Regions from separate parts of the Brevibacillus sp. B_LB10_24 genome, predicted to be linked through region 1. Evidence: a T-box and tRNA genes for the amino acid it is inferred to sense, from the RefSeq annotation. Region 1 holds a T-box; the other holds one or more tRNA genes.
The links. The T-box of region 1 lies ahead of leuS (leucine--tRNA ligase). A T-box ahead of a tRNA ligase gene usually reads a tRNA of that ligase, here a tRNA-Leu.

Region 1 (14,753 bases):
ATCCCGAAGCGGGGGATGACAGCGGCCAATCCGCCGATGTGATCGAAGTCGCCATGCGTCAGCACCAATCGGTCGATTCTCTCTATACCGCGGGAACGCAGAAACGGTACGACGACGTCTTTGCCCACTTCAAACGGCGAACGTTTGGCTCGCCAGGGCTCTTTTTCTGCAAATCGAATAGTTCCTCCTCCATCTATCAAGTATACTGTGTTTCTACCAATTTCGACAACGGCGGAATCTCCCTGACCGACGTCCAAAAACGTAATTTTCACTTCGTCAGTGCCGGATAAGGGCTGTCGAGCCGCCAGAAGCAGGAGGCAGATAGCCAGCGCGTACATGAGCATATCGCGCCTGCGATGGTACCCCCGCTTCCACAAGTGCCAGATGGCGGCGATAGCGGCCACATAGCTCAGAATCCAGCCCACGCCAGGGTGAGGCCAATTGGTAAACGGTACGATCAGACCGCCAAGCTGAATCAGCCAGTGATGCAGCAGCGTGAGCAGTCCATCGACCAGCTTCCCTGGCAAAAAGGCAAGGGCCGGGTGCAGATGAGACAGCAGCAGCGCCACGTAGCCCGCAGGCAGCACAAGCAAAGACAGGACAGGGACTACCAGAATATTGAGCGGCCAGGAGAGCGGCGAAACCTGATGAAACCAGTACACCAGAAACGGAAACGAGGCAAGCTGTGCCGCACAGGAGACGGCAAGCGACGAACGCAGCCAGGGCGGACCGGCATACGGTATGGCGTCCAACAGCGGAACCAGGCAGATCAGGCCGAGCGTCACGGCGAATGACAGCTGAAAGCCGATCTGAAACAGCAGATACGGATTGTACAGCAGCATCAGCAGAAGGGCGAGACCCCACAAATCCAAAACGGCAAACCGGCTCTTCACGTACCTCCCCCACAGGCCGACTCCCCCCATCAACCCGGCCCGGACAGCCGAAGGAGATGCGCCGACGAGCATCACATACCCGGCCAGGAAGAGAATCGTGATCAGCAGAGCCTTTTCGCGGACAACTCCAAACCGTTCCAGCAGCCATAAAAATCCGCCGCTGACCAGCGATACGTGCAGCCCCGATATAGCCAAAATATGAATCAACCCCAGCCCAGAGTACACCTCCTCAAGCTGTGGGTCGACCGCGTCGCGAACGCCGAGCAAAAGCGACTTCATATATCCTGCAGTCAGCGGATTGCTGAAAAGTTGATCCAATTTGGCCGCTTCCACCTGTTGGACGCGGCCAAACCAGGAGAAAAGCGACCAACCCGCAGCCCCTTCTGTTAAATCGGCATACTCCGCCGCCGCCGTCACCCGGACACCCTGCCAGCGCAAGTAATTGGCGTAGTCAAAACCGTGCGGATTCCGCGCCGGATCAGGCAGACCCAGGCTTACCCTGCCGGCAAGACGAGATCCGACCGACCATGAGGCGATACCCTTCACCTGTTCCTCCTCGCTCAGCTTGACTCGCAAGGCGATTCTCTCTTTGGGAGATAGCAAATCGGAAGGAGCGGATCGACCAAAGCGGTCTGCCAGCAGAAAAAAGCGGACACTGTCCCCGTCCAGCTTGACCGGCGAATCGATGATCCCCTCGATCAGCAGATCGGCCTCAGCCTCGGCGTAGGCAACCAGTGTCGAACGGTGCATGTAGTCGTATATGACAAAGGCAGATGCCGACAGGGCAATCAAGCCGCAGAAGGCAATGACACACTTGCGCAGCTTGGCCGGAACGGCAAAGAGTCCGATCGCTGCCGCGGCGGCCACGCCAACCAGCAGCCAGAAGTATGTGATTGATGCGGCCAATGCCACCCCTGCCGCCCAGAGCATGCCGGCGGCAAAGAATCGATTCTCACTGCGTCCCACGCCCTTGTCCCTCCGCTCTCGGTTTTTCCCGATGATACGCTAAATGGGAAGGACATAAAAAACGCTGTCTGGCCTCATGTCCCATGTTGGACTAGGTGTTTGGCAGATTGCACTGCCGTTTAATACATGATAGATTTAGCTATAGTGTTAGTAAGGCAACCCACTGCGAGAGGAAGAAGCATAAACTTATGTGTGGAATTGTATCGCTCTTTAACAAGCGGAGTGTGCCCGTTCAGCAGGAGGTCATGGAAATGATGACCAATGTCATCCTGCACCGGGGGCCTGACGACAACGGTATTTACACCGAAGATCATGTCTCTCTCGGTTTTCGCCGTTTGAGCATCATCGATGTCGCGGGCGGCCACCAACCGCTTTTCAACGAAACGAAGGACATGTGGATCATTGGCAACGGAGAAATCTACAACTACAAGGAACTGCAAGCCTGGTTGAAAGATTGCGGACACGTCTTTGAAACCGGTTCAGATATTGAAACCATTCTCCACCTCTATGAGGAAGTGGGTTTTGATGCACCCAAACACCTTCGCGGCATGTTCGGCTTCACGATCTGGGACCGCCGCCGGAACCTGTTGTTCGGCGCTCGCGACCATTTTGGAATCAAGCCGCTTTACTACACGGAAACGGCCGATGCCATCGCAGTCGGCAGCGAAATCAAAAGCCTGCTGGAACTGCCCGGCTTGAAGCGCGAGGTAAATGAAACGGCTTTCTACCACTACTTAACCTTTCAATACGTGCCTGACCCAAATACGATGTACAAAGGAATTTACCGCGTTCCGCCGGCCCATTTTTTCGTCGTTCAAAACGACCAGATCACCCTCGTGCCCTACTGGGAAGCAAAATTCGCTCCGGACGAGAGCAAGCCTTTCAGCTATTTCGTCGAGGGGACGCGGGAAGTGCTGCTCGAATCGGTCAACAAGCACCGGATGAGCGAAGTGCCGCGCGGAGCCTTTTTGTCGAGCGGAGTGGACTCCAGCAGTATCGTTGGCATGCTGCGCAGCTTTGAGCCGGTCAAGACTTTTTCCGTCGGCTCCGACATACCTGGCTACAGCGAACTTGAATTTGCCAGGCGGACGGCGGAGTATCTGGGGAGTGAACACCACGAGGTCGTCATCTCTGCCGAACGTTATCTGAATGAACTGCCCCGCCTGATCTGGCATCAAGACGAACCGGTCGCCGACCCTTCGGCGATCCTGCTCAACTTCGTCGCCGAACTGGCCGGTCAGCACGTCACGGTAGTCCTGTCCGGCGAGGGGGCAGACGAATTCTTCGGCGGGTACAATATCTACCGGGAGCCCCACTCCTTGCGCATGTTTGCGGGCATGCCCCAGTGGATGAGAGGCTCGCTTCGCACCATTGCGGAAAAGCTGCCAACCAACATAAAAGGGAGAAATTTCCTCATCAGGGGATCAAAGACTGTAGAAGAACGCTTTTTCGGCAACGCGCTGATCTTTGACGAAGAACTGAAAGAACGGGTCGTCACCCGGGACATCTCACACCTGGACAGCTATGAGAATCCCTGGATGATCACCGAGGAGATCTACAAAAAAGCAGCCGCTTACGATGACGTTACGAAAATGCAGTACCTGGACATTCACACGTGGCTGCGCGGTAACATCTTGATGAAGGCAGACAAGATGACGATGGCCAATTCCCTCGAGCTGCGCGTTCCGTTCATCGACGTGAAAGTCTTTGAATTCGCCGCCACGATCCCGACCAAGTACAAGATTGCCAACGGGACGACGAAGCACGTCCTGCGGGAAGCGATGAAAGATTTTCTGCCGCCCGATATCAAAACGCGTCCGAAGCTGGGTTTCCCTGTACCGACGCGGCATTGGTTGAAGAACCAGTTTTACAAATGGGCAAAAGAGCTGATCTTTGAATCGAAAGTGGATTACCTGATCAACAAAGCGTTTGTCCTGTACATGCTCGATGAGCATCGCGAGGGGCATGCGGATTACAGCCGGAAGATCTGGACGATTCTCGTCTTCATGCTCTGGCACCAAATTTTTATCGAGCAAAAATATCAGTTCGAACCGTACGTCAGTCCAACCGTCGAAATCCGCCGGCAAAAATCGGCAGATCTGCATCAGCAGATCGGGTAGGATTGCAGGCAAAAGCTGCAATAGTAGACAGGATGAATAGACCAATTGAAACAGCCTGAGTCCTATCGATTAGAACTCAGGCTGTTCTCATTTCTTTTCGAATCCCTTGGCCGCTACGCCTTGCATAATTTTTGCGCTCCCCCTCTGTCTTTTTATAAGATCTCAGCAAGGAGATTTTATAAAAAGACAGAGGGGGTTTATAAAATGCTGTACGATTTGTGGGAGCGGCACCGCAGGATCATTCTCATGATCGGCATCACGCTGTTTGTACTTGTCTCGTTCTTGTTCTATCCGGGAGGGCCCAAGGATGCCCCCTCACTTCCGCTGCCCGCCTACGCCGCCGCGGAAGCAAGTAAAGACACGCCCCTGCCCGTGGAGAATGTGGAGAAAAAAACAGATAGCCCGCCTGCGCCTCCGGCTGTAAAGTACGTTGACGTAAAAGGGAGCGTCAAGCAGCCTGGTGTCTACACCTTCTCCGATAACGAGCGGATTCAGCAAATGATTGCCAAAGCCGGAGGATTTTTGCCAGAAGCTGATGCAGACTGCGTCAACCTTGCCCAGCCGCTCACGGACGGCATGGTGATCTTTATTCCCGCCAAAAACGCCCAGTGCGGCCCGTGTGATACCCTCGGTCGAACCGCTGGTACTGCAAGCGGAGGTTCCTCGAGCGGACAGGCTGCTTCGGGCGGCGACAAGGTAAACTTGAACACGGCCACCCTGCAGCAGCTGATGACGCTGCCCGGAATCGGCGAGACCCGGGCACAGGCGATCCTCGCGTACCGCGAGCAGCATGGCCCGTTCTCTTCTCCGGAACAGCTAAAGAAAGTAAGCGGAATCGGCAACACTACGTTTGACCGGCTGAAAGACAAAATTGCCGCTCCATGACCAAGGCGTTATCCGGTATGCTTGATCCCGGTATGGGCTTTTACCAGGATCTCGGTGTGCTTTCTCTGTTCCTCCGGTGTCGCACCGCCGCTCAGAACGGTACCGAGGTAGCAGGCCAGGAATCCGAGGGGGATTGAGATGAGAGCTGGATTCTTTAACGGGAATATGGCCTCTTCCATCACATTGCTGCTGAGCAGGATCAGGCCGACAGAGCTGATGAGTCCGGTCAACATCCCTGTAATTGCACCTTTTGTGTTAAATCGCTTCCAGAATATTGTGAACAGAATAACCGGCAAATTCGCGCTGGCGGCAACGCAGAAGGCGAGGGAAACGAGGAAGGAGACATTGAAGTTTCGTGCGCCCAGCGCCAGCAGGATGGAAATGATGGATATGCCGATCGAGGCCCACCGCGCAGCACGCATCTGTTCTTTTTCCGTCGCCTGGCCATGCCGGAGCACATTGGAGTAAAAATCGTGGGCGAACGCGCTGGCGGCTGAGATAACCAGTCCTGCCACCACTGCCAGAATGGTGGCAAATGCGACCGCCGAAATAAACGCCAGGAAGAAGTCTCCGCCAAGGTATTGTCCCAGCAGCGGGGCTGCCAAATTGCCCGCTTTATTCTCCGCAATGATGACTTCCTTGCCGACAAAATAGGCCGCACCGTAGCCTAAAATTGGCGTCAGCAGGTAGAACACCCCGATCAGCCAAGTGGCGATGACAACTGATTTGCGGGCAGTTACCGCATCCGGCACCGACAGGAACCGGATGAGAATATGCGGCAGCCCGGCTGTTCCGAATACCAGTGCCATATTGAGGGAGATCGAATCCAATCCGACAGCAATCGTCGTGGGAGGCGGCGGCGCAACCATCTCCACGCCCAGTTTGGCCTCCACCTGATTAAACATCTCTACAGGGTTGAAGTGAAAATGGGCCAGTACCATGATCGCCAGGGTAATTGTCCCGAACATCAGCAGCACTGCCTTGACGATCTGCACCCACGTGGTCGCAAGCATGCCGCCGGCCACGACATAGATGGTCATAAGAATTCCGATGATGATGACGGAAGTGGTGTAGTCAATGTCAAGCAGCAGCTTGATGATCGCGCCGGCGCCAACCAACTGGGCGATCATGTAGAAGGTGCTGATCGTAATCGTACTGAGAGCAGCCGTAGAGCGAATCGCCTTCACGTTAAACCGCGACGCGATCATGTCTGCCATTGTGTATTTTCCCAAGTTTCTGAGCGGTTCGGCGACCAGCAGCAAGACGACCAAATACGCTACCAGATAACCGATGGAAAAGAAGAAGCCGCTGAAACCGTTTAGCGCTATAGCACCGGCAATACCGAGAAATGAAGCTGCCGACATGTAATCCCCTGCGATGGCAAGTCCGTTCTGCCAGCCGGTAATCGATCCGCCGGCGACGTAGAATTGACTGGTCGATTTGTTCCGTTTGGAAGCCCAGTAGGTGATAATCAGCGTGATGAGGATAATGATCACAAACAAACTGAAAGCGGTTCCATTCATCCGGCCTTCACTCCCTTCCCCTCCGCCTCTTTCTTCACTTGTTCGACTATCTTGTCAAAATTGGTTGCCTTGCTCGCGTACAAGTGGCAAATGATCCAGGTCATGGCAAATTGGGCAAAAGCATAAAGATACGCCCAGTTGATCGCTCCGATTGCTCTTCCGTTCAACGAGGTCGTAAAGGCTGTCAGCAGGGGGAGCATAAAGTAGAAAACGATAAAAAAGATGGTTGCCGGGATGATGAACGATTTTTTTTGCCGCATCAATTCCCGGAAAGCGGGTGATTGGACCACTTTGTCCCAATCAGGTTGACTCATGCATTTTCCTCCTTCTGGTTCCCAATTTTGCAAAGATCGATTTCCAATCTCTGCCTATTTTAATTTATTACAGTATTCTGCCAATTTCAACACACATTTCTTGCATGTCTGCCGCCTGGGGCATTTTTCCTCCCCCGCTGTCATACTATGCAAAAAAGAAGATTCGATAGGAGGATTTCCATGCAGGTTGGCTTTATCGGTACGGGCAGTATGGGGGCCATCCTCATTGATGCTTTTATCGCCGCCCATTCACTCACACCCGACAAGATCATCGCCTTTAATCGGACGCCCGATAAATTGACAAACCTGGCTGCTCGACATCCCGGCCTTCGGGCTGCAAACTCGAATGCTGAAGTAGCGAAAGAGAGCGACATCGTGCTGCTTTGCGTCAAGCCGCTGGAGTATCGCCAGGCACTGGAAGAACTGGGAGATACCTTGACGGAACAGAAGATCCTCGTGACGATTACGAGCCCCGTCCAATTGGTTCAATTGGAGGAGCTCGTCCCCTGTGCCGTCGTCCGGGCTGTGCCGAGCATTACCAATGCCGCTCGCAGCGGACTAACACTGATAGAGTTCGGCCAGCGCGCCACGGATGGACAGCGGCGGTTGGTGCTCTCCCTGTTCTCCCGGATCAGCCAGCCGCTGGAAGTGTCTGAGCGTTTCTTGCGGATTGCCTCCGATCTTAGCAGCTGCGGTCCTGCCTTCCTCAGCTATTTGCTGCAGCAGATGATTCAAGCGGCCGTCGATGAAACGGGCATTTCCCGGGAATCGGCCACATTTCTCACCACGCAGATGGTCATGGGCTTTGCCGATCTCCTCCGTCAGGACGTGTTCTCCCTACCCTCCCTGCAAGAGCGCGTCTGTGTTCCCGGAGGCATCACAGGTGAAGGTTTGATCCCCTTGCAGGAACACCTTCCCGGAGTGTTTCAAGAGGTATTCAGACGAACTCACGCCAAGTTTGCCGAAGATCGTGAGGCGATGAGCGAACATCTGAAGCTTGCAGCAACAGAAAGGAACGAAGCAGCCAAAGAATCTGTCTGATCTGGCAGCCGGACCTCAAAGCGTGCGGCTGCAGCCGATGAGCGAAAGCAGCACGTATGACGTATGGCCGTATGGTTCCAAAGCGTGCGGTCGCAGCCGAAAAGCAATAGCTGCACGTATGCCGCATAGAGGTCGTCGGAACGGCCGGGAAAACAAAAAAAGAGCGCCCCTTTCTTTGGGACAATGGTGAAAAATTGTCCCAAAGAGGAGCAACTCCTTATGCTTTCTACCAGTATAACGGCAGGCTTTTTAACCGACGACGATATTGACCAGTTTGCCGGGGACCGCAATCACCTTTCTGACGGTCTTCCCTTCGATCAGGCCTTTGGCCTTGTCGTGGCCGAGCACGAGCGATTCCAGATCTTCTTTTGACAGGCCGCTCGGCACGACCAGCTTGTCGCGCACCTTGCCGTTTACTTGCACGACAATCTCCACTTCATCGAGCACAAGGGCATCGGCTTCGTAGCCGGGCCAGCTTTGCTCGTGTACAGAGCCGGTCTTGCCGATCAACTCCCACATCTCCGCTGCGATATGCGGTGCAATCGGCGCCATCAGCACGATCAGCGTCTCCAAAGCGAAGGCCAGTGTGCCGCGGTCGGCTTCCTCGGGATAGGCGTACAGCTTGTTGACCAGTTCCATAATCGTGCTGATCGCCGTGTTAAATGTGTACCGCTCGCCGATATCCTCGGTAACCTTTTTGATCGCGTGGTGGGTCATCCGATACAATTCTTTTGCATCCGCGCCAGACGGGTCGGCCGCGGCAGTCCCGTTTCTCATCATGTCCGCATGGGATTCGACCAGCCGCCACACGCGATTCAGGAAGCGGTAGCTGCCCTCTACGCCGGTATCGGTCCAATCCAGGTCGCGTTCCGGCGGCGCGGCGAACAGAATGAACAGGCGGACTGTATCGGCTCCGTACTTTTCAATCATCTCGTCCGGACTGACCACATTTCCTTTCGACTTGGACATCTTCGTTCCGTCCTTGAGCACCATGCCCTGGGTCAACAGGCTGCGGAACGGCTCCTCGCAAGAGATCATGCCTGCATCATGAAGCACCTTGGTGAAGAAACGAGAGTACAACAAGTGGAGGATCGCATGTTCAATTCCGCCGATGTACTCGTCTACCTGCATCCAATTGTCCACATTCTCCTTGGCGAACGGAAGCGCCTCGTTTTGCGGGTCGGTATACCGCATGTAGTACCAGGAAGAATCGATGAATGTATCCATCGTATCCGTCTCCCGCCGGGCCGCCTTGCCGCAGCTTGGACAAGTCGTGTGGACAAACTCGTCCGATGTCGTCAGCGGATTTCGCTTGCCGTCAATGACGACGTCTTCCGGCAGCATAACCGGCAGCTGATCCTTCGGCACAGGAACGACGCCGCAGCTGTCACAGTAGATCATCGGAATCGGGGCACCCCAGTAGCGCTGGCGGGATACCAGCCAGTCGCGCAGCCGATAGGAAACCGTCGGACCGCCAATTTCCTTTTCTCCCAGATATTTGGCGATCGCTTGAATCGCCTCGCGATTTGGCATGCCGTCGAAGATGTCGGAATGAATCAGCGTGCCTTCCCCGGTATAGGCGGCATCGATGCCAATTTCCTCTACCAGCATTTCGCTGTCCGGATTGATGACTGCTTTGATCGGCAGCTGGTATTTTTTGGCAAATGCAAAGTCCCGCTCGTCGTGAGCCGGCACGCCCATTACCGCGCCCGTACCGTAGTCCATCAGCACGTAGTTGGCCACCCAGATCGGCACCTGTTCGCCTGTCAGCGGATGTTTGGCGTAGGCGCCGGTAAAATGGCCCACCTTTTCCGCATCGGCGGAGGTGCGGGAGATGTCGCTTTCCTTCTTCATCTGCTCCACAAAGTCGGCAACCTGCTTTTCCTGCGGTTTCCCGGCAATCAGGCGGGGAACGAGCGGATGTTCAGGTGCGATCACCATGTAAGTAACACCGTACAGTGTATCAGGCCGCGTGGTGAAAACGGTGATCTTCTCGTCAGCCAACTCTGGCAGGGTAAAGGTAATATTGGCCCCTTCGCTTTTGCCGATCCAGTTCTTCTGCATCGTCCGAACTTTTTCCGGCCAACGCGGCAGGTTCTCTAGATCGTTCAGCAAGCGCTCGGCATAATCGGTGATTTTGAGGAACCACTGCTCCAAGTCCCGTTTTGTCACTTCCGAATCGCAGCGCCAGCAGCGGCCGTCAATCACCTGTTCATTGGCCAAAACAGTGGAACACTCCGGACACCAGTTGACAGAAGCCCGCTTCCGGTAGGCAAGTCCGCGCTCATAGAAGGTCAAGAACAGCCACTGGGTCCATTTGTAGTAATCGGGAGAGCAGGTGGTTACTTCACGCGACCAATCGATGCTGACCCCCAAACGGTGCAGCTGCTCCTTCATGTGGTTGATGTTTTGATACGTCCACTTCGCCGGGGCGGCGCCAAATTTGACGGCTGCATTCTCCGCCGGTAGACCAAAGGCATCCCAGCCCATCGGATGGAGCACTTGATAACCGTTCATCCGTTTCAGTCGGGCGATAATGTCCCCGATCGAGTAAACCCGCATATGACCTATGTGCAGGTGACCGGAAGGATAAGGAAACTGCTCCAGGCAGTAGAATTTTGGTTTTGATTTGTCTTCATTTGTCTTGTGGCTTTGTCGTTCCTTCCAGACCTTTTGCCACTTTTGCTCAATCAAGGCTGGATCGTATTGCTTTGCCATAGAAAAGCCTCCCTCAACGACATGTAAATAAAAAACCTCCCATCTCCAACAGCATGCTGTCAGGGACGAGAGGTTACTTTCCCGCGGTACCACCCTACTTGACGAACGAGTCTCTGCCGTACGCCCACTTGTGCTTCCGTAACGTGGAAGGGTCGCTTCACCATACGCAGCCTCGCAGCCTTCCGGTGAAGAGCTCAAAGGCGAGTTCAGAAAAGATTGGGTTGACTTGCACCATCCGCCAACTCTCTTTATGCCGAATCCATTTCCTACTGCTCCTCGTCATTGCCAATCATACTCATCATTACCAATCATTATAGTCAGAGATGTCGCTTCCTGTCAACTTAAGGGGCGGCGTGCCGAAAAAAATAGGCGTTCACTCTCGGGAGTCGGCGGCAACCAGGTAAAATCCCCCGTGATGACAATATCTTCAAAGCCAGCTGCCCTCAGCCACCCGGCCAGCTGGATCGGCTGGTAGGTGCGCTGGACGTGGACCTCTTCCATCCTGCGGAACAGGTCTCCGCGCTCTTGGATGAAGAAGGTAAGCTGATGCTCCACTTCAAGCCGCTCGGGTTCGCAGCAGCACTGCCAGATGTAGTTGATCTCGTTACCCGTTAAGGTAAACGTGTTGTCGCCAAAGACCTCTACGATCTTGTAAGGGCTGTGAACGTCGAACAAAAAAGTCCCACCGGGCCGAAGCTGGGCAAATACGCGCTCAAACGTCCGCTCGACATCCCCCTCTTCGAGCAGGTAGCAAAGCGAGTCGCAAAACGAAATCACCGCATCTGACTCCGGCAGCGCCAGCTCCCGCATGTCCTGTTCGACCCAGGTGACCAGCGCCTGCTCCCGCTTCATTTTTTCGTAGGCGATCGAAAGCATTTCGGCGGACAAATCTACACCCGTGACCTGGTAACCCCGCTTGGCCAGCGGAATGGCTAGATTTCCCGTACCGCAGCCTAAATCGATGACGCTCTTCGGCCGTCCCGTTCTGCTCCAGACCGCTTCCGCCCAGTCCAGCCACTCGCTGTAGGGGGCATCCGCCATCAGTGCGTCGTAAACGGCGGCTAAATGCGTGTAAGCCACGGCCTTACGCCTGTTTGCTGAGGGAGACGTGTTCCGCCTCGCTCCACAGCCGTTCGATATGGTAGAAATCCCGCTCTTCCTTGTGGAAGACGTGTACCACGACGTCGCCCAGATCGATCAGTACCCAGCGTCCTTCATCTGCGCCTTCGATGCCGCGAACCTGATATCCATGCTTGTAGACTTGATCGCGAATTTCACCTGCGATCGCCTGCACCTGCCGTTCGTTATTGCCGTGACAGATGATAAAGTAATCGGCGATGACCGACAGCTTGCTGATATCCAAGGTCAGGATGTTTTCCGCCTTCTTGTCCTCTGCCGCCTTCACAACGAGGCGGGCCAGTTCTTCGATTACATTTGCCACAAAACCCCTCCTATCGGTTGAGTTGATCGTTGTATGCTGTCAGGGTAAGCGGATGGACCCGCTTTTTTTGCTCGATCAAATGGGTGATCGTGCCGCCGAGGGCCTCAGCCAGAGCCAGATTGAGGTCGCTTTCGGCCAGCCGGCGGATGTTGTCCACACCGGGATACGCCCGGCCCGGTTCAATGTAGTCGGCCACACAGACGACCTTTTCCAAGAGGGACATCCCCGCCCGGCCAGTCGTGTGGTAGCGCACCGCCTGAATAATCTCCGGGTCGTCAATCCCCAGTTCGGTCTGGATCACGATCGCTCCGACGAAGGCATGCCACAGCTCCTTGTCGCCGGTCAAAATATCCTCGGGAAAATCGTAACGCAGCAGGTATTCGCGCATCCGTGCCATCGGCCAGCATTTGCAGTAGTCGTGGGCAAAGCCGGCCAGCTCCGCCTTGTCCGGATCGGCGCCGAAGCGCTTCGCCAGCTCGCGGGCAGATGCAGCCACGCCAAGGGTGTGGGTGTAGCGCTTCTCATTCATCTGGGCGCGAATCTGTGCCAGCAGCTTCTCCCGATTGTACAACAGCTCCATACAACCCCTGCTCCTTTATATAGTCTGTCACGGCGGCGGGTACGAGATAGCGCAGGCTTCTCCCCGCTCTCACCTTTTCGCGGATCAGCGTAGACGAGAGATCCCAAGCCGGCATGTCGACAAATGTCACGTAACGGGCCAGCGCAGCCTCGTCGTAATCCGCTCGCGGGCGGGCCAGGCCGACAAAGCGGACCAGGCTGACCAACTCTTCGATCATGTACCAGCTTGGCAGCATCTCTACCATATCGCCGCCGATGATAAAGTAAAACTGAACGTCCGGATAGAACCGGGTCAGCTCCCGCATGGTGTCGATCGAATACGACGGACCGCTTCGCCGGCATTCGATGTCCGTCACCCGGAAAGCGGGATGGTCGGCCGTAGCCAGTTCCGTCATTCGCAGGCGATGCCTCGCTTCCGCCATGCCTTTGTGCTCCTTGTGGGGCGGAATGTAGGCGGGCATAAACCAGACTTCATCGAGCCCGACCTGTTCCCGCGCCTGTTCTGCCGCGAGCAGATGCCCGTTGTGAATCGGATCAAACGTTCCGCCCAGTATCCCAATCCGTTTTTGCATCGTTTCCCGTCCTTACGGAAGCGTAATCGTTTTATGTTCTACAGATTCCTTATATAAGACGACAGTGTGGCCGATCAGCTGGACCAGCTCGGCACCGGAGCCTAAGGCCAGCGCTTCCGCAACCTCGTGCTTGTCGTCCAAGTTGTTTTGCAGGATCGATACCTTGATCAACTCGCGAACTTCCAAAGCTTCCTCTATCTGCTTCAGCATATTTTCGTTCACTCCGCCTTTGCCCACCTGAAAAATCGGGGTCAGGTGATGGGCGAGTGAGCGAAGATAGCGCTTTTGTTTTCCTGTTAACATCATATCATCCTTCCAAGCGTTTGAGCACCGACTCGCGCATCAGCTCCGTCGGTGCAGGCTGCCCGGTCCACAGCTCGTAGGCAAGCGCCCCTTGATTGACGAACATCCCGACGCCGGAGTGTGTTCGGGCACCAGCCTGCCTCGCGTGACGCAGCAGTTTTGTCTCTAATGGATTGTAAATTAAATCGCTGACGAACAGCCGCTCATGCAGCCACTCCGCCGGTATCGGCGTCTCGTCGACATGGGGATGCATCCCGATCGAAGTGGTGTTGATCAAAAGCGTAGCGGCCTCCACAGCCGCTTTCAGCTCGGTGGAGCCGATCGTTTTCACCGCAGTGATCGATTTCAGCTGTTCTGCCAAAAATTCCGCCTTTTCCCGCGAACGGTTGTATATCTGCAGCTCTTTTACTCCTTGGTCAGCCAAGGTAAAAGCGACCGCCCGGGCCGCGCCGCCCGCTCCCAGGAGCACAACCACCTGGTCTGTGAGATTGATCTTCATCTCTTCCACCAGCGAGCGGACGTACCCAAGCCCGTCCGTATTGTATCCGATCAACTGCCCCTGGTCGTTGACGACGGTATTGACCGCGCCGATCTGACGAGCCAAGGGATCAATCCGGTCGAGAAAAGGCATGATCGCTACTTTGTGCGGAATCGTCACGTTGACTCCCCTGAGGCCGAGTGCGCGGATGCCGGCCACGGCGTCTTTCAAATCGTCAGGGGCGACGTCGAAGGCCGTGTAGGCAAACTCCAGGTTCTGTGCGGCAAAGGCTGCATTGTGCATCAGCGGAGATTGCGAATGGCCGACCGGATGGCCCAACAACCCCACCAATACGGTTTTGCTCGTTATCATCTCTATTCCCCCCAGCGGTGCTCCCGTTAGATCAGCGCTTTGCGGACGGCAACGCCGACGCCTTTCGGGACGTGTACTTCCAGAATGGCTTTCTGTTTGCCCTGCAGCGTAACCCAACCCAGGCCGGAGATGACGATGTCAACCGGGCCGGCGCTCTCGATCTTCAGCGTATGTCGAGTAAACGGCGGCAGCAGCTTGACCGCTTCGCCGACTGGCGGAGCCAGGAGCTCGCCATGGTGTTTCGCCATCAGTTCGTCTGCTTTTTCCAGCTTGGTGCGGTGAATCGGCAGGGCGTTGGCGACGTAGACGACAAACGGCTGACGTTCGCCGCTGACGTAATCGATCCGCGCCAATCCGCCGATAAACAGGCTTTGCCGATCGTTTAATTGATAGGTTTTGGGATTGACCCGGCTGATCGGCGTCAGCTTCCGCAGGTCCTGCGGGGTGACCATATGGCCGATCTGATCCCGATTGATGATCCCGGGAGTGTCGTAGATAAAGCGCCCGTCATCAAGCGGGATCTCAATCTTGTCCAGCGTCGTTCCCGG
Region 2 (14,753 bases), on a different contig from region 1:
TTGTTTTCTCGACCAGTTTTTCGGTAAACTGCGGCAACACGGAGGATTGCACGATGACCTTTCCTGTTGCCGTGCACGCTTGACCGGTCTGGCCAAATCCGCCCAGAACCGCCAGCTTCGCTGCTTCGTCCAGATTGGCATCGTCAAGGACGAGAAGCGGATTCTTTCCGCCCATCTCCAGTTGGACCCGCTTCATATCATCGCTGGCTGCAGAGTAGATCAGGCGACCGACAGGATTGGACCCTGTAAAGGTCACGGCTTTGACTGCCGGATGCTTAATCATGCCTTCTACAAGTCTACCGGGCCCGATGATCCCGTTCATAACGCCATCCGGGATTCCGCACTCCTGCATGATTTCCAGCAGCCTGACCCCGACAAGCGGTGTATCGGAAGACGGTTTGTATACCACTGTGTTCCCTGCTGCCAGTGCGGGAGCGATTTTCCAGGCAGGCGTAGAGAGCGGGTAATTCCAAGGCGTGACCACAAGGACTACACCAAGAGGTTCTCGAACGACCTGAATTTGAATATCCGGGCTGTCGGAAGCAACGATGCTACCGTTGAGACGAGCCGCCTCACCCGCGTAGAAACGGAAGACATTTACTGCATAGCCCACCTCTTTTCTTGCATCCGCAAGTGTTTTCCCTTCTTCGCGAACGATCAGCTTGGCCAATTCGTCCTGCCTGGCTTCCAGCTTCTCGGCGATTTTAAAGAGGTAATGGCCTCTCTGTGGAGCAGCGACCCGTTTCCACTTGGGAAAAGCCCTATGCGCCGCTTCAACAGCCTCCCGCGCATGCTCTTCCGTCGCCGGTTGAATCTGTGCGATCACATCTCGCGTATCGGCCGGATTGACGTCGGAAATCGGATTGGTTCCCGAAGATACGATCCATTTTCCATCAATCAAATTTTTCAATACTTCCATTATGATCATCTCCCTTTTGTCATGCTAGTTCGCGTTTTCTCCTGCACCTTGAAGGCGTGATCGTTCTGTTGCCGCTATGAGTACTCGGTTGGACACCCGCTCCAAATCTCTCCAAATCCCCTGATCGATCTCTTTGCCATACTGCCAGGCCTTCTCCCATTCGGCCTGAATCGTTTCCGGGCGTACGATGCTGATATTTTCTGGTTTTATCCCCTTTTCGCTTAGCTCTACATGGAATGGATATTTTTCCAGGTTATAGCAAATGATCGAGAATGAATCTGCCCTTCCGGGTTCGGCTAATCCTTTTACCGATGTCCTGACCAGGTACGGCTGCTGCCGAGCAGGAAGCATGACGGCCTTGTTTCGGCGGTGCGGCTCGCTCCATTCAATCGAGCAGGCCATACCGCGTTTTCCCATCTGTACGGCATTTTGAATCAAGAGATCAGACCCTTGGCAATTCACTACCTGAGCGACGCCTGTATCCTCCTCCCGCGCTTTTGCATAGACGATATCTGCAGCAAGCCGTCCACACAACAAACTGCTTTGCCCGCCGCCATCGAGGCAGACGAATCGGCTATCTTCAGAAATCACCCTGATTTTTGAGACATCTGAAGCTTCGAGTGATAAGATCTCTGCTTGCAGCCTGGCTAATCCGGACAGGCCGGAAAATTCTCCCCATGCAGCCATTTGCGCTCCTTCTTCCACAAAGCCTAACGGGAGACCGCAACCTTCCAGCACTTTTTTACAAAAAGCTGTCAATTCTGAATAGCTTACACGCATAGTTTCACTTCCTTATCCGGCGCAAACGATTCAGAAAAGAAGTGGAGCCAGTTTCCTCCCATTACGGCTTCTACTTCTTTTCGCGAAAAGCCCCTTGCTAATAGTACTTCAGCTATATTGGGGAAATCCGCCGGACCCTGGAACCAGGAAGGCCATACAGGCCAGGAGGGATTCGCAGCCGACCCTGCACCGTATTCCATTTTGTTCGTCCATCTCCCCATCCGCATCCAATGCAGGAAATCGTCTCCCCATTTCAAGGTAAGGTCCGTTCCGATCGCCACTTGATTGATCCCCATAAACTCTACGGTTCTGGCAACCATTTCGCTGAATTCATCGAGCGTCGTCTCCGTTCCGTTGATTAAATGCGGATAGATACAGAGCCCAAGCACCCCCCCGTTGTCCCGCAGAGCCTGTAAAACCTCTTTCGACTTGTTTCGCTTGGAAGGATAGATCCAATTGGGATTGGCATGAGTTATCGAGACAGGTCGCCCGGAATGGGCAATGGCATCCAAAGTCGTACGTTCGCCCACATGAGACAAATCGATGAGCATTCCGACCCGATTCATCTCTTCAATAACGAGTTTGCCAAATCGGGAGAGTCCGCTGTCATTTTCTTCGTAGCAACTGCTGCCAATCAAATTTTGATTGTTGTAGGTAAGCTGCATGATTTTCAGTCCAAGCTGGGAGAAAACCTCAATCAATGAAAGGTCGTCCTCCAGCGGCGATGCATTTTGCGCTCCCAGGATGATTCCCACTTTTCCTTGCGAACGGGCCGTGTGAATATCTGCTCCCTGTCGTACCAACATGACCAAATCGGCATTTTCCTCTATGAAACGGTACCATTTGCCGATTTTGCTCAGTGTCTCCCTGGCTCCTTCCCACAAAGCGCAACAGGCGTGTATACAGGTGACTCCTCCGCGGTGAAGCTCGAGCAATAATTCCCGATCCCAGTTGCACAACGTTAACCCGTCAATAATGACCATATCTTCCATTCTTGCCGTCATGTATGTTCCTCCAATTGTGGAATGAGCGGAAACAACCAATCATCCTCATATTTTTTTCCGATCTCCTCTACTAAAGGGGCTCCTTGAAACAATGTCACACGCACCCAGCGGTTCGATTGCGGATCAAATCGTTCGGCTCCAAAGAAGGACAGCTTCAAACGAAGGAGATGAAGCGGCAGCAATCTGCTGCCCCATAAATTCCCGTGGATTTCCCCGTATTCGCAGCCTTGCAGCGACTGCATCCTGCGAATGATCCACTTGTGTTCGGGATAGCGGACGACAAAGGCAGCGACCTTTTCATCAGGTGATACTCCATCCAGGGTTCGGGACAAGGCTTGAACTTGTTGGGCGATGCCAACCGGAAGCTCGTATTCTTCCCCGGGCTCTTCGCCTCGCACCCCCATCCTGGGCTCTTCCTTTTCGGCGGAACGATACCAGAAGTACTTGCGTTCATCGGGATCTGTAAAATCAAATTGGAACGCCCAGCAGTAGGCAGTCTCCAGAATTTGTCGCACTTCCTTCATTGACATGTCGGGTACGAGATCGTATGTCTCCGTCACTGTCGTAGCATCTTCCAAGTCCAGCACCAGGTCGGGATACAGTTCAAGCAGCAGCGTGTTGATCACTTCCTGCGTTTCGAATCCTGTGGTTTCCTCAGCCAATTCGCATAATCGCAGCCAGGGCTTGTCCGGAACCTGCCGATTTATTGTCCCGTTTTGACAATACTCGGAAACAAATTGCCTCATTTGATGCAGTTCTCTTGCCAGTTCATCTGGTTGGGTAAACGCTTCCAGATTGGGCAAGGGTGACTGCTGAAAATAGGCGATACTGCGATCCAGCAAACGGAGCAGCCGCGCTCCATCCGATGGCGTGGCATCCGTTTGTTTCACGCGGGCAAGGGCAGTTTCTTTCATCGTGATCCACGTATGCAATACTTGGGGGTGAGCAATCAGATACGGCACCATCCCCAGACCGGTGGCATTTCCAATCCCCAAATAGCGTTTGCACTCGGGATGAAGCTTGGCTGCACTTGGATTGCGGGTCTTGGCAATGTGTTCGACAAGCTCAAAGCTAAAATGGCGAAGCATGTAAACAGCAAACATTTGGGCCCGGAAAGAGCCGTAAAACGAATGATTTCGGTCCATTTTTTCAAAGGGGGCAATGCCAAATTTCCCGTTGCCGTATACCGCGGTCGTTCGCAACAAGTATCCGGTTTGAGCCAAAATTTTGGGGTCGGGCTGTCGTTCGTTTTCCAACTGTTCAACGATGTAGTCAAACATTCGGGTGCTGCGGTTGGCCCGGGACCAAACCAGATCCATGCTGTCGCCCCGCCCTGCCTCCTGTTTGGGCAGGCCCTGGCGAAGACGTTCCCACTTCTCAAATGTCAGCGGCCCTTCGCATAAGGCAAAGGTAACATCCCATTTGTCTGCAATGACGCGATCGCTTCGCTCCTGGTCCTCCAAGCGATGTGAGAAAACAACAAAATAGTAGGTATCTTGCGGAGTTTTTACGGAGTAACATGCTTCCCCAAAACCTAAATCGTTTAATTCAAAGCGAATCGGCTGAATTTCCCAGGCTTCTCTCATCACTTTGCGAAGCATGCTTCGGCCAAAGCTTACACTTGTCGTACGGCTGGCTCCCAGTCGCTCGGGTGTCATGATCTTGCTTGCAGGTCTCATGAGCTCATTCTCCTTCTTCATCTCATATAGTGCATCCAACATCGTTCCCCCCTTTAACCGCCAAAGCATCATTTTCCGATTATCGGAATTGTAATCCGTTTTTATATTTTGCAGACTTATATTAATCGTCTGTTTTTACGCAGTCAACAACAATCTGAAAAATGTTATCTATTTTTTATGAGTGCAACAAAAAAAGGCGCGGTTAAGCGCAAGTCGATGATCGGAAATAAGTACCAAATTCAACAAAAAAGCCTGTAGACTTCGTTCCTTATGGAACCTTGTCTACAGGCTGAGCCTTAGACGCTCGTCTAGGGCTTTGATTTAGCTGTATGGTTAAAAATCAATCCATTAAAAAGTCACTCATGATATCCTGTTTAACTTCTTCAATATGCATGTCCATCAGCTGTTTCGCTTCCTGGATCTTTTTGTCTCTCATGGCTGTTACTATCTTTTTATGCATCTCGATAGCCCGATACGGCCTGTCCAGATTTTTGGTCATGAGAATACCGAACCACTTGACCTGCACTTCCAGGGAATCCATAATCACGATCAGCCGGGTGTTATCCGAATAGCTGATCAACGTGCGATGAAAATTGCGATCGGATTCAAAGAAGGCTGTTGGATTGCCCTTCCGCAGCTCCTCTTCCGCCAGCTCAGCCTCTTCCAACAACCTGAGATAACAATCGTCAGGAATAAACGGGGCTGCCAATTCAACGGCCAGGGATTCCAGCGGCTTGCGGACATTATAAAGGTCCTTGATGGCTTTTTTGCTGGGCGTACTGACAAATGTACCGGAACGCGGCCTCACTTCTACCAAATTATCCAGCTGCAGTCTATTCAAGGCATCACGCACAGGGGTTCGGCTAACGCCCAATTCAGCCATCAGTTCATCATAATCAATGCGCGAACCTGGTTTTAACTGATTATGGACGATTTTGTCACGCAAATACAGATAGACTCGCTCGTGCAGATTCAGATTATCAAATACGCCTGGTTTGAACAATACCATCCATCCTTCAACAATTTTCCTTCATTCATTGTAACAGATCAAAATAAACAATCCTATTCTGATGTGTGTGTACCTTGAATGCTCTGTTTGGCGGACCGCTTATTGTTCAAAACCGACTTGATGATTGGCGTGAATAAGGTGATCAGCGATAAGACCAACAGCAGGCATGTGATCGGCCGCGTGAAGAAAATGTCGTAGCTGCCATCAGACAGTGCGAGTGATCTTCTGAATTGGCTTTCCGCCATCGGGCCCAGAATCAATGCCAGAACAATCGGAGATGCGGGAAAATCCTTTTTCTGCATGAAATATCCGATAACACCTGAGACTAACATGATGCCGACGTCAAAAAAGCTGTTATTGATCGCGTAGGAGCCTACTATGCACAACACGAGAATCACGGGTGTCAGAATTGACTTGGGAATTTCAACGACTTTGGCAAAATAACGGGCCGCCAATAACCCCAGGACAAACATCACGATATAGCAAAAGAGCATACCGACAAAGAGTGTATACACAAGTTCCCCGTTATTTGTAAAGAGCATTGGTCCCGGCTGGAGTCCCTGAACCAGTAAAGCACCCAACATGACTGCTGTTACGGAATCTCCCGGAATCCCCAGCGTCAGGAGAGGAATAAAAGCGCCGCCCGTACAGCCGTTTGCACCCGATTCGCAGGCAGCAACTGCTTCCAATTTTCCTTTACCGAATTCCTCTTTCTCTTTGCTGAAACGCTTCGCTTCATTATAAGAGACGAAAGCGGCTATATCTCCACCCGCCCCGGGAATAATGCCGATGAGGACGCCTAATCCGGAGGAACGAAGGATGGTGGGCAGCATTTTTTTAAAATGGTACCAGGTGGGAAGAATCCGTTCGATTTTCGCCTTCACTTTTTCCCCGACCGCCGCCTCCTCCAAAGTCTTAAACGCTTCCGCAGCGGCAAACAATCCGATCATAACCGGGATATAGGGAATTCCATTCATCAGTTCTTCGATTCCGCCGGTATACCTGGGCAATCCCAAAATGGGGTCCAGGCCGATTGTAGCAACCAGGAGCCCGCCCGTACCCGCGATGAGTCCCTTCAAAATGGACTTCCCCGAGATGCTGGTAATAATACTTAGACCGAAGACGGCCAGCGCAAACGTCTCAGGGGCACTAAATTCCAGCGCCAGGTTTGCCAACACAGGCGATAAAAACATCAGCACAATCACGCTGAGGATTCCGCCGATGGTCGAAGAAAGCGTAGCCGTCCCCAGTGCTTGACCAGCCATCCCTTTCTGCGTCAAGGCGTAGCCGTCAATGGCTGTAGCTGCGGCTGCCGGCGTGCCGGGGGTACGGAGCAAAATGGCAGTAATGGATCCGCCATACACTCCTCCAAAATAGACACCTGAGAGCAGCATTAAACCGGAAACAGGCTCCATGCCAAACGTGACCGGAAGCAAGAGAGCAACCCCCATCGTGGCCGTCAGACCGGGAAGAGCCCCCACAATAATACCGATCACGACACCCAGCACGGAAATCAGCATGACCATGGGCTGTGTGAATATGTGAGTTGCTCCTTGCAGTATATAGTCGAACATGCCATTCTCCTTTCATCAACCGGATTCAATCTGGATTCACGAAAATAAAGCGCCAGTGGGCAAAATGACGTTTAGCAATAAAGCGAAAACAACGTAGATGCCAGCTGTCACTGCAACCGCTGGAACAATCGCCGTCCATTTTCTTTGACCGTCGATCATCCACTTCATGGCCACAAAATACAGCGGAGAAGCAACATAAAAACCCGCCAAATAGATGAGGAAAAAGTACACACTCGTCAAAAGAAGGCCTGCCAAGGATATTTTCCAGTTAATCACATGCGCTTCCTTCGATTCGCTTGTCTCTTTGTTTTCTCTTCTTTCCTTGGCCATTAAGAGAATCGAGAGAAGGATTAATAAACAGGACAGAACCGTCGGATAAAAAGCAGGTCCAACTTCTTCTGCCATAGTTGAAGGGAACTGCCGGGCAAAATAAATGCCCAGAACGCCCATTATAATGAAGAAAACGCTGGCTAATGTCGTTGCGTATCGATTCATTTTCATCCCCCTGCAGCCACCCCTTATTCAAACAACGCGGAGAAGACCCCTCTCCGCGTTGTACCGTGTTCTACTTCTTCAATCCTGACTTGTCAATCAAATCCTTGAACATAGCTGAATCGCTCGTTATCTTCTCCTGGAAAGCAGCATCATCCAGGTAAGCTTTTCCCAGATTCATCTTGTCCAGCACGCTTTGGAAGCTTTGTTCTTTTACCGTTTCCGCTGCAGCATCCTTAAGAACGCTTACAATTTCTTGTGGCGTATCCTTTGGCACACCCAGACCGCGCCAAGTTGATACCGACAAATCAACGCCTTGTTCCTTCAAGGTAGGCACGTCTTTCATATGTTCCAGACGCTCATCCGACATCACTCCCAGCATCTTCAACTTTCCGGAGGTGACATGAGCGGAAACCTCGGCAGGACTTACCATGACGGCTTCAACATGTCCACCAAGCAGCGCCGTAACCGCAGGAGCCGCCCCCTCATACGGAATGTGGCGCAACTTCACACCGCTCTTGTCTTCAAATGCTGCCGCCGCCAAATGCCAGATGCCGCCCGTTCCTGAGTTGGCCACTCGTACCTTTTCCGGATTGGCCTTCGCGTACTCGATGAATTCCTCCAAACTGTTCCATGGTGCATCGGTCCTGACGGTGACCGCTGACGGATCCTGATTGATCATCGTGATCGGTTTGAAATCTTCCGGCTTGAAACTGGCCAGGCCAAGGTGAGGCAATATGGTCACATCCGCTGTAATCAGCGTAACTTTATAGCCGTCTGCTTTTGCTTTTGCCCCTTCTGCCATCCCGACCGCTCCGCCGCCGCCAGTCTTGTTGACGACACCAAACGGCTTGGCGAAGTGAGTTTTTGCAGCATCTGCAAACGCGCGCGCAACCGCATCGGTACCTCCCCCCGCTGAGAACGGAACCAGCAATTCCACTTGCTTGGTTGGGTAATCCACCTTTGCTGCTGCATCAACCTTGCCGGTTGCATCACCGCCGCCTCCACCACATCCGGCCAGTGCCGCCAGAAGTGTGATGGAAACGAGCCCGGTGAGTAAATGATTGAGCTTCATTGAACCCCCTACCTTCCTTGTCTGTTTATGGAAAGGATTTAAAATTGCAGGTCTTTCATCGGGATATTGTGCTTCTCACAGTATTCCTTGTACAACTTGAACTTGCTGAACACATCGTCTTGATAGGTGACTTGATCCTGATCATCCAGATACTGAATGACGCCTTCCAGAATGAACAGCGTGATCATTTCCTCTTCGCCATCAACGACGAGAGTGTGGATGTCTCCTGGCGGCTCGTACACGAAGGTACCTGGTTTGGCGACCCACTCTCTTTCCAGATAACGCCACTCTCCTTGCAGCGTAAAGGCCATTACCTGTCCGCCGGAGTGGCGATGGCGGTTCACGGCTCCACCTGGTTTTACTTTCAGGAGGTTAATCCATCGGCCTGTAGCCAGATCAAAACGAACCGGCTTGAACCACACGCGGTCGCTTTGCGGAACCCACGGGATTTCTGTAGTGTCGATCGCTTGGTCTGGCAGTTGGAACATTTCGGTAAATTCATTCAATGTCATTTGATATTCCCTCACTTTTCCGTCATTTTTTAAGCAATTGGTGTTGCAGGCGGATACAGCATCGGATCACCGGCCAGCAGTCCCCCGTCGATCGGAAGAATGACTCCCGTCACAAAACTGGCTTCCGGTGACGCGAGAAAATCAACCACAGCCGCCACTTCTTCCGGCTTGCCGTACCGGCCCTGCGGTGTACGAGAAAGAATGCGCTCCCGGAACTTTGGATTCTGGGTAGCTCCGGATGATAACGGTGTTTCGATATAGCCCGGACTAACAGCATTTACACGGATACCATACTTTGCCCAAGATACCGCGAGCGATTTCGTCACCTGTACGATCCCGCCTTTGGAGGCAGCATAGGAAAGCAGGTTTTCACTGCCATAGTGGGCAAGCATGGAGCTGAAGTTCACAATCGACCCTTCGTTCGCTTGCTTCATATAAGGGTGAACGGCTTGGCACATGAAAACGCTGCCATTTAAGTTTACTTGCAGGACAGCCATCAATTCCGCGTCCCTTACTTCAGCCGCTGGTGTTCGTCTGATGATTCCGGCGGCGTTCACCAGGATGTCGATGCCCCCTAAAGCTTCCGCCGCTTTTTGGGCGATATCTCGCGCTTGCTCCTGATCGGCTACATTGCCTGCGATAAAGTGGATGTCCGCAGCTTTTTCCCTCAACTGATGGACGAGTTCCCTTCCTTTCTCCTCGGCGATATCCACAATGGCAACCGCATACCCTTTTTCGACAAATCGATTTGTAATCGCCAATCCTAGACCGGAAGCACCTCCTGTAACAATCGCTGTACGTCTCTTCTCCATCAGAGCCCCTCCTTAGAAGACTTAACCTCACTGAAATCTAATGTCTAATGTATCAGATTGTTGCTTGTTGATTATATTACGTATCCGCTCCCATCTTGTCAATGAATATTTTTTATTTTTCATCGCTTTAAAATTGCAGAAATACTTCCGCTTCACCTGTCCTATCGTTCGGCCCTGCACCAAGGGGAACGCCTTCCAATTGCCCCCAAAATGCGAAGCAGTACCATTCAGCAAGGCCACTTCGATATTCGTTCATTCCACAATTGAGGCAACATGCGAAAACCATATATAATATACAGAAGCAATAATTTTATAATTCTTATAGGGTGAGCGATGTTGAAAAAATATGTATATGCAGGGATTTTACTTGGAACTGTCGTGTTAGCAGCGTGTACTACAAATGAGGAAACAGGAGGACAGGTAACAGAACAGATGACAGAGGATTTTGCTGCCGGACAAACAGTAGGAGCTGAGCCTTTGGCAGACGGGAAAACAGCAGAAGTTAAGCCTTTGGCAGACGGGAAAACAGCAGAAGTTAAGCCTTTACCTAACGGACAAACTGCAAAAGTTGAACCTTTATCTGAAGGGAAAACAATTAAAATCAGGTTTTTATCCGATGAAGGTGAAGTAGCTTCGGCGGCTCCTTTAGAATTGACTCAAAAACAAAAAGAGGATTATTACAAGCAATATGTTGAAATTGCAGCTCAGGTAGATGCGGAATACCCTGGTAAGGATCTTACTGTTGTACCTATCGATGAGTTTAAACCGGAAGATTGGATTGAACCGGAAGAATTTCGAAAAATATGTATTGCAAGGGCTCATGCAATCATTGTTGATGAAACCCAATAATAGAATCCTAAAATTCCCAAACCCCTCAAGAACAGAACGCCTCGCGTTCCGCCGCCCCCTTTGTCGAGCAACTTTTGCATCGATACTGCCTTATGTAGTTGTGTTTGAATTTCCTCCAGACGAACGTGGCCGTTTCTTCGGTTCGCGTTTTCCTGTTAAAGACATACCAAAAACCCCTTCCATTCGTCTGAAACAGACAACGAAAGAGGCTTTTTATGTACCGTTCATTCAATTCGCAACGAGGTGTACGCTGTATCCACGTTTAGATATCATGACAAGAACCGCATCTTTGTGCGGTTTTTCACTGTAATGGTGCCCCCACGCGGAATCGAACCACGAACTGATCATTACGAGTGATCTGTTATACCGTTTAACTATAGGGGCAACTCATTTGTTTGTTGGGATGGTGCGGTCGAGAGGACTTGAACCTCCACGGTGTTGCCACCACTAGAACCTGAATCTAGCGCGTCTGCCAATTCCGCCACGACCGCATTCTATGAAATCTTATTAGCTTGGCGACAAAAATTAATATACCATCTATTCTTTTGAAAGTCAATAATAAAACTTACCTTTTTTGAAAAAAACATTGTGAAGGATTTCGGAGGAATTTGTCGAATCTTGTCCAAATGCTGGAGAAAGGGTCGGAGGTTAGGAAAGGAGTCGATTTGAGCTATGATGAAGTATATCTTTCGGCTGCCTGTATTGGTTGTTATTGTTGCCGTATGTCTACTCTTCTTAACGCTCTTGTTCCTTTTCAATTTAAACCAAATCAGATCGTCAAATTCCGGGGCGCACAACACCGTTCGGATCGCTCTGCTATTGGAAGGCCCCACTTACGATCAGGGATGGAACAGCACTGCGCTTGAAAGCTTGCAGCAGTTGGCAGATACATACAAGTTCGAACTGACTGTAGCTGATAATATGAATGTTGAACAGATATATTCTTCCGTTTCTGCGTATGGAAAGCAGGGGTACGATCTGGTGATCGGGCACGGCGTTATATTTTCAAGCCCTTTTACTGCAGCCGCCTCCCGCTTTCCGCGGACGCGCTTTATCACGGTAAACGGAACAGCCGCTCACCCGAATCAGACAGTGGTCCGCTATGACTTGTGGTCCGCCGGTTTTTTGGTAGGCAAATTTGCCGCCATGATGAGCAATAACCATAAAGTTGCCTATTTGGCCGTCGATAAACCGCAAGAAATCGCTCAACAGGAGGGCTTTAAGGCTGGTGTGGCAACCGCTGACGATTCGACTGTGACATACGTCCAAAAATTGCCTGACTTTTCATCGAAAGAGCAAGCTTTGCAAGCCACCCGCAGTTTGATTCAAAACGGGGTTGACGTGATCTACACAACTGGCGACAGCTTCAACTTGACCGTCATTACAGAAGCCCAGAAAGCCAATATTTACGTCATCGGCTACGTCAGCGACCAGCGCTTTATCGCTCCGAACCACGTCCTGACCAGTTTGATCCTGGACGTAAAACAGGTCTATAACAATCTGATTGAGCGATACTTCAACGGCCAATTGCCTGCCGGTGAAATCTACTACGGACTGGCGGAAGGCGGAGTGCATTTGGGCCCATTCGGTCCGATGGTCCCTGATTTCATCAAGGAAAAAATGAATGCAGAAAAACAGCAATTATAAAAAGAAACGATCGAACTCATCTCGGAGAAGCAGTCAAGGTCTTCGAGAATCAAGCACGAAATACATCTCCAGGAGGCAACAAGCATGTCTCGCTTTCGTTCTCTGGGATTTCGCAAACAAATGATGCTAAGCTACCTTGTGATGGTCCTCTTGATCTGCTTTCTTGCCGGCTTGTTCAGTTATCAGATGACCGGCCTGATTTCGCAGGAGATGTTCCTCGCCAAGAAGATACAGCCATTGACGAGCACATTGGTGGAAGTGAAAAACCAGTTGTACAGCAAAACCTTTAACTTGAATATGTACATTGCGACGCAGCAGCCTGATTATCTGAAAAAATACGAAGCGCAATTAATCAACCACAACCAGCTTAACCTGCTGCAAAAGACAAACGAAAATGAAGAACTCTTTCTCGTCATTGACCTGTTACGCGATCTGGATTTCATCTTTTTAAATAAAATCAACCCTCTGCTGAAAGAGGAAAACGTACAAGCCATCAATTACGTTCTGGAAGAGGACGTGGAGCCGCGTATCTCCCGGCTGGAACACGGAATGAACAGGTCGCTCCGCTTGTTGGAACAGCAGACCGAATGGGAATTCGAGAAAACGAACGACAGCCTGCATGCATCCTTGAGGATTACCTACACACTCTCCGTCATCTCCATTCTGTTCGGCACTTTTTGCGCACTTTACTTCCGCCGTCAGCTCCTTCTCCCGATTCAATCCTTGATTACTGAGGTTCGCAAAGTATCAAGCGGCACTTTTGGCCAAAAAGTAAGCTGCAGCGATCATGATGAATTTAACGAGTTGGCACAAGAGTTTAGTAAAATGTCGCAAAACATTTCGGAGTTGTTTCAACAGGCCCTTGAGCAGCGGCGGGTGTTGGAGACAGAAAAAATTGTTCGACAGCAAATTCTCGATTCCCTGCCGGTCGGGGTGATCACCTGCCATTATCCGACCTCGGAAATTCACATGAATGAGAAGGCAAAGGAACTGGTCATTCTGGACGAGGGCTCATTCCCGCTGTCCCCGGAAGGATCGATTTCGCCATGGGAGCAGCCCGCCGCGGAGGAGACCAACTGTTGGTTTGAAAATCGCAAAATCATCCTGTACCACCAAAGGGGCGGCACCTTTTCCGCTCTGGTCTCCTACGCCCCGCTCCTGGATAAAGACCGGGAGACGATTGGCTGGATTGTCGTTTTGACCGACATCACCGAGCAGGAAAAGGTCCAGGAATTTATCAACCAGTCGGAGAAGCTGTCCCTTGTGGGCAAACTGGCTGCCGGCGCCGCCCATGAAATCCGCAACCCGTTAACCGTCATTTACGGCTTTATCCAGCTGCTGATGGGAAAATTGACAGACGCTGAGAAAAAAGCGTACCACATTCCGCTCATTTTAAAGGAAATAGAACGTGTGAATCAAATCGTCACCGAAATGCTGCAGCTCTCCAAACCATCGCGGCCTGATTATCGTAACGTGACGATCGGGGAAATCTTTGGGTCCATCCTGCCCCTGATGAAGGGAGAGGCACTGCTGCATAATATCGAAATGATCGAATTGTACGATCGGGAGATAACGATTCAAGCTGATGTAGAGCAATTAAAGCAAATTCTTCTAAACCTGATAAAAAACGGGATTGAAGCCATGCCGCATGGAGGGACGCTCTCCATCGACAGCAAAAAACAGAACGGGATGGTATACTTGTCTATCCGGGATACCGGGATCGGGATCTCTGCCGACAACCTGCCTCACGTCTTTGATCCTTTTTTCTCCTTTAAAGAACAGGGAACGGGACTTGGCCTGTCCATCTCCATGCAAATGGTCAAGAACCACGGCGGAAATATTCACATCGAAAGCCGGGAAGGAGAAGGGACGACTGTTATCATCTCGCTACCGGTCAACCCGATCAACCCGGTCGGCCTGCGCACCTGACAGGCTGTTTGTCCGGCGCAGCCAGGCAAACATTTTGACCGTGTACTCTCGGATCTGCGCGGAATCAAACAAATGTGCCGCCCCTTCAACCAGCCACAGCTCATGCGGTTTGTTGTGGGCGGCCAACGCCTCGGCCAGCTTCACAGCATGCGTCTTGCTCACGTTCTCGTCCTCTGTGCCGTGGATGATCAAGACCGGGCAGGAAACCTCGCCGGCCCGGTAGACGGGGGATCGCTCCAGGTACGCCTGCCGGTTTTTTACCGGATGGCCGACAACTCGCCGCAGCATCCTGCGCATATCCACCCGTTCCTGATACGTCAGAAACAGATCGCACACCCCTGCCCAGATCACGGCACTGTGAAAGCCCGGGCATTCGATGGCCGCCAAGAGCGCCATCATTCCGCCCCGCGAAAAGCCGTACAAGCTGATTTGATCGGCGAGAACCCAGGGAGAGACCTTTAGCAAGGCAAAA

Region 2: it encodes a tRNA-Leu, which carries the amino acid that the T-box ahead of leuS (leucine--tRNA ligase) is inferred to sense. The anticodon was not compared.

What each region holds. Positions count from the first base shown of each region.
Region 1 covers NZ_JBJQOQ010000044.1:23,013-37,765, reverse strand. Annotated here, with positions in the region: gene ACI7RC_RS25285 (DNA internalization-related competence protein ComEC/Rec2) at 1-1,859, opposite strand, end outside; gene asnB (asparagine synthase (glutamine-hydrolyzing)) at 2,048-3,979, shown strand; gene ACI7RC_RS25275 (helix-hairpin-helix domain-containing protein) at 4,184-4,864, shown strand; gene ACI7RC_RS25270 (solute symporter family protein) at 4,873-6,387, opposite strand; gene ACI7RC_RS25265 (DUF485 domain-containing protein) at 6,384-6,701, opposite strand; gene comER (late competence protein ComER) at 6,849-7,742, shown strand; gene leuS (leucine--tRNA ligase) at 7,992-10,460, opposite strand; T-box leader at 10,519-10,752, opposite strand; gene ACI7RC_RS25250 (class I SAM-dependent DNA methyltransferase) at 10,797-11,540, opposite strand; gene rsfS (ribosome silencing factor) at 11,545-11,901, opposite strand; gene yqeK (bis(5'-nucleosyl)-tetraphosphatase (symmetrical) YqeK) at 11,912-12,481, opposite strand; gene ACI7RC_RS25235 (nicotinate-nucleotide adenylyltransferase) at 12,423-13,052, opposite strand; gene yhbY (ribosome assembly RNA-binding protein YhbY) at 13,065-13,355, opposite strand; gene ACI7RC_RS25225 (shikimate dehydrogenase) at 13,360-14,205, opposite strand; gene yqeH (ribosome biogenesis GTPase YqeH) at 14,232-14,753, opposite strand, start outside.
Region 2 covers NZ_JBJQOQ010000013.1:55,090-69,842, forward strand. Annotated here, with positions in the region: gene ACI7RC_RS13820 (aldehyde dehydrogenase family protein) at 1-919, opposite strand, end outside; gene ACI7RC_RS13825 (DUF3726 domain-containing protein) at 944-1,699, opposite strand; gene ACI7RC_RS13830 (dipeptidase) at 1,690-2,703, opposite strand; gene ACI7RC_RS13835 (hypothetical protein) at 2,700-4,382, opposite strand; gene ACI7RC_RS13840 (GntR family transcriptional regulator) at 4,723-5,391, opposite strand; gene ACI7RC_RS13845 (tripartite tricarboxylate transporter permease) at 5,445-6,965, opposite strand; gene ACI7RC_RS13850 (tripartite tricarboxylate transporter TctB family protein) at 7,002-7,460, opposite strand; gene ACI7RC_RS13855 (Bug family tripartite tricarboxylate transporter substrate binding protein) at 7,531-8,532, opposite strand; gene ACI7RC_RS13860 (2,4'-dihydroxyacetophenone dioxygenase family protein) at 8,571-9,044, opposite strand; gene ACI7RC_RS13865 (SDR family NAD(P)-dependent oxidoreductase) at 9,074-9,856, opposite strand; gene ACI7RC_RS13870 (hypothetical protein) at 10,193-10,705, shown strand; tRNA gene ACI7RC_RS13875 (tRNA-Thr) at 11,016-11,089, opposite strand; tRNA gene ACI7RC_RS13880 (tRNA-Leu) at 11,110-11,196, opposite strand; gene ACI7RC_RS13885 (BMP family ABC transporter substrate-binding protein) at 11,378-12,352, shown strand; gene ACI7RC_RS13890 (ATP-binding protein) at 12,437-14,281, shown strand; gene ACI7RC_RS13895 (alpha/beta hydrolase family protein) at 14,240-14,753, opposite strand, start outside.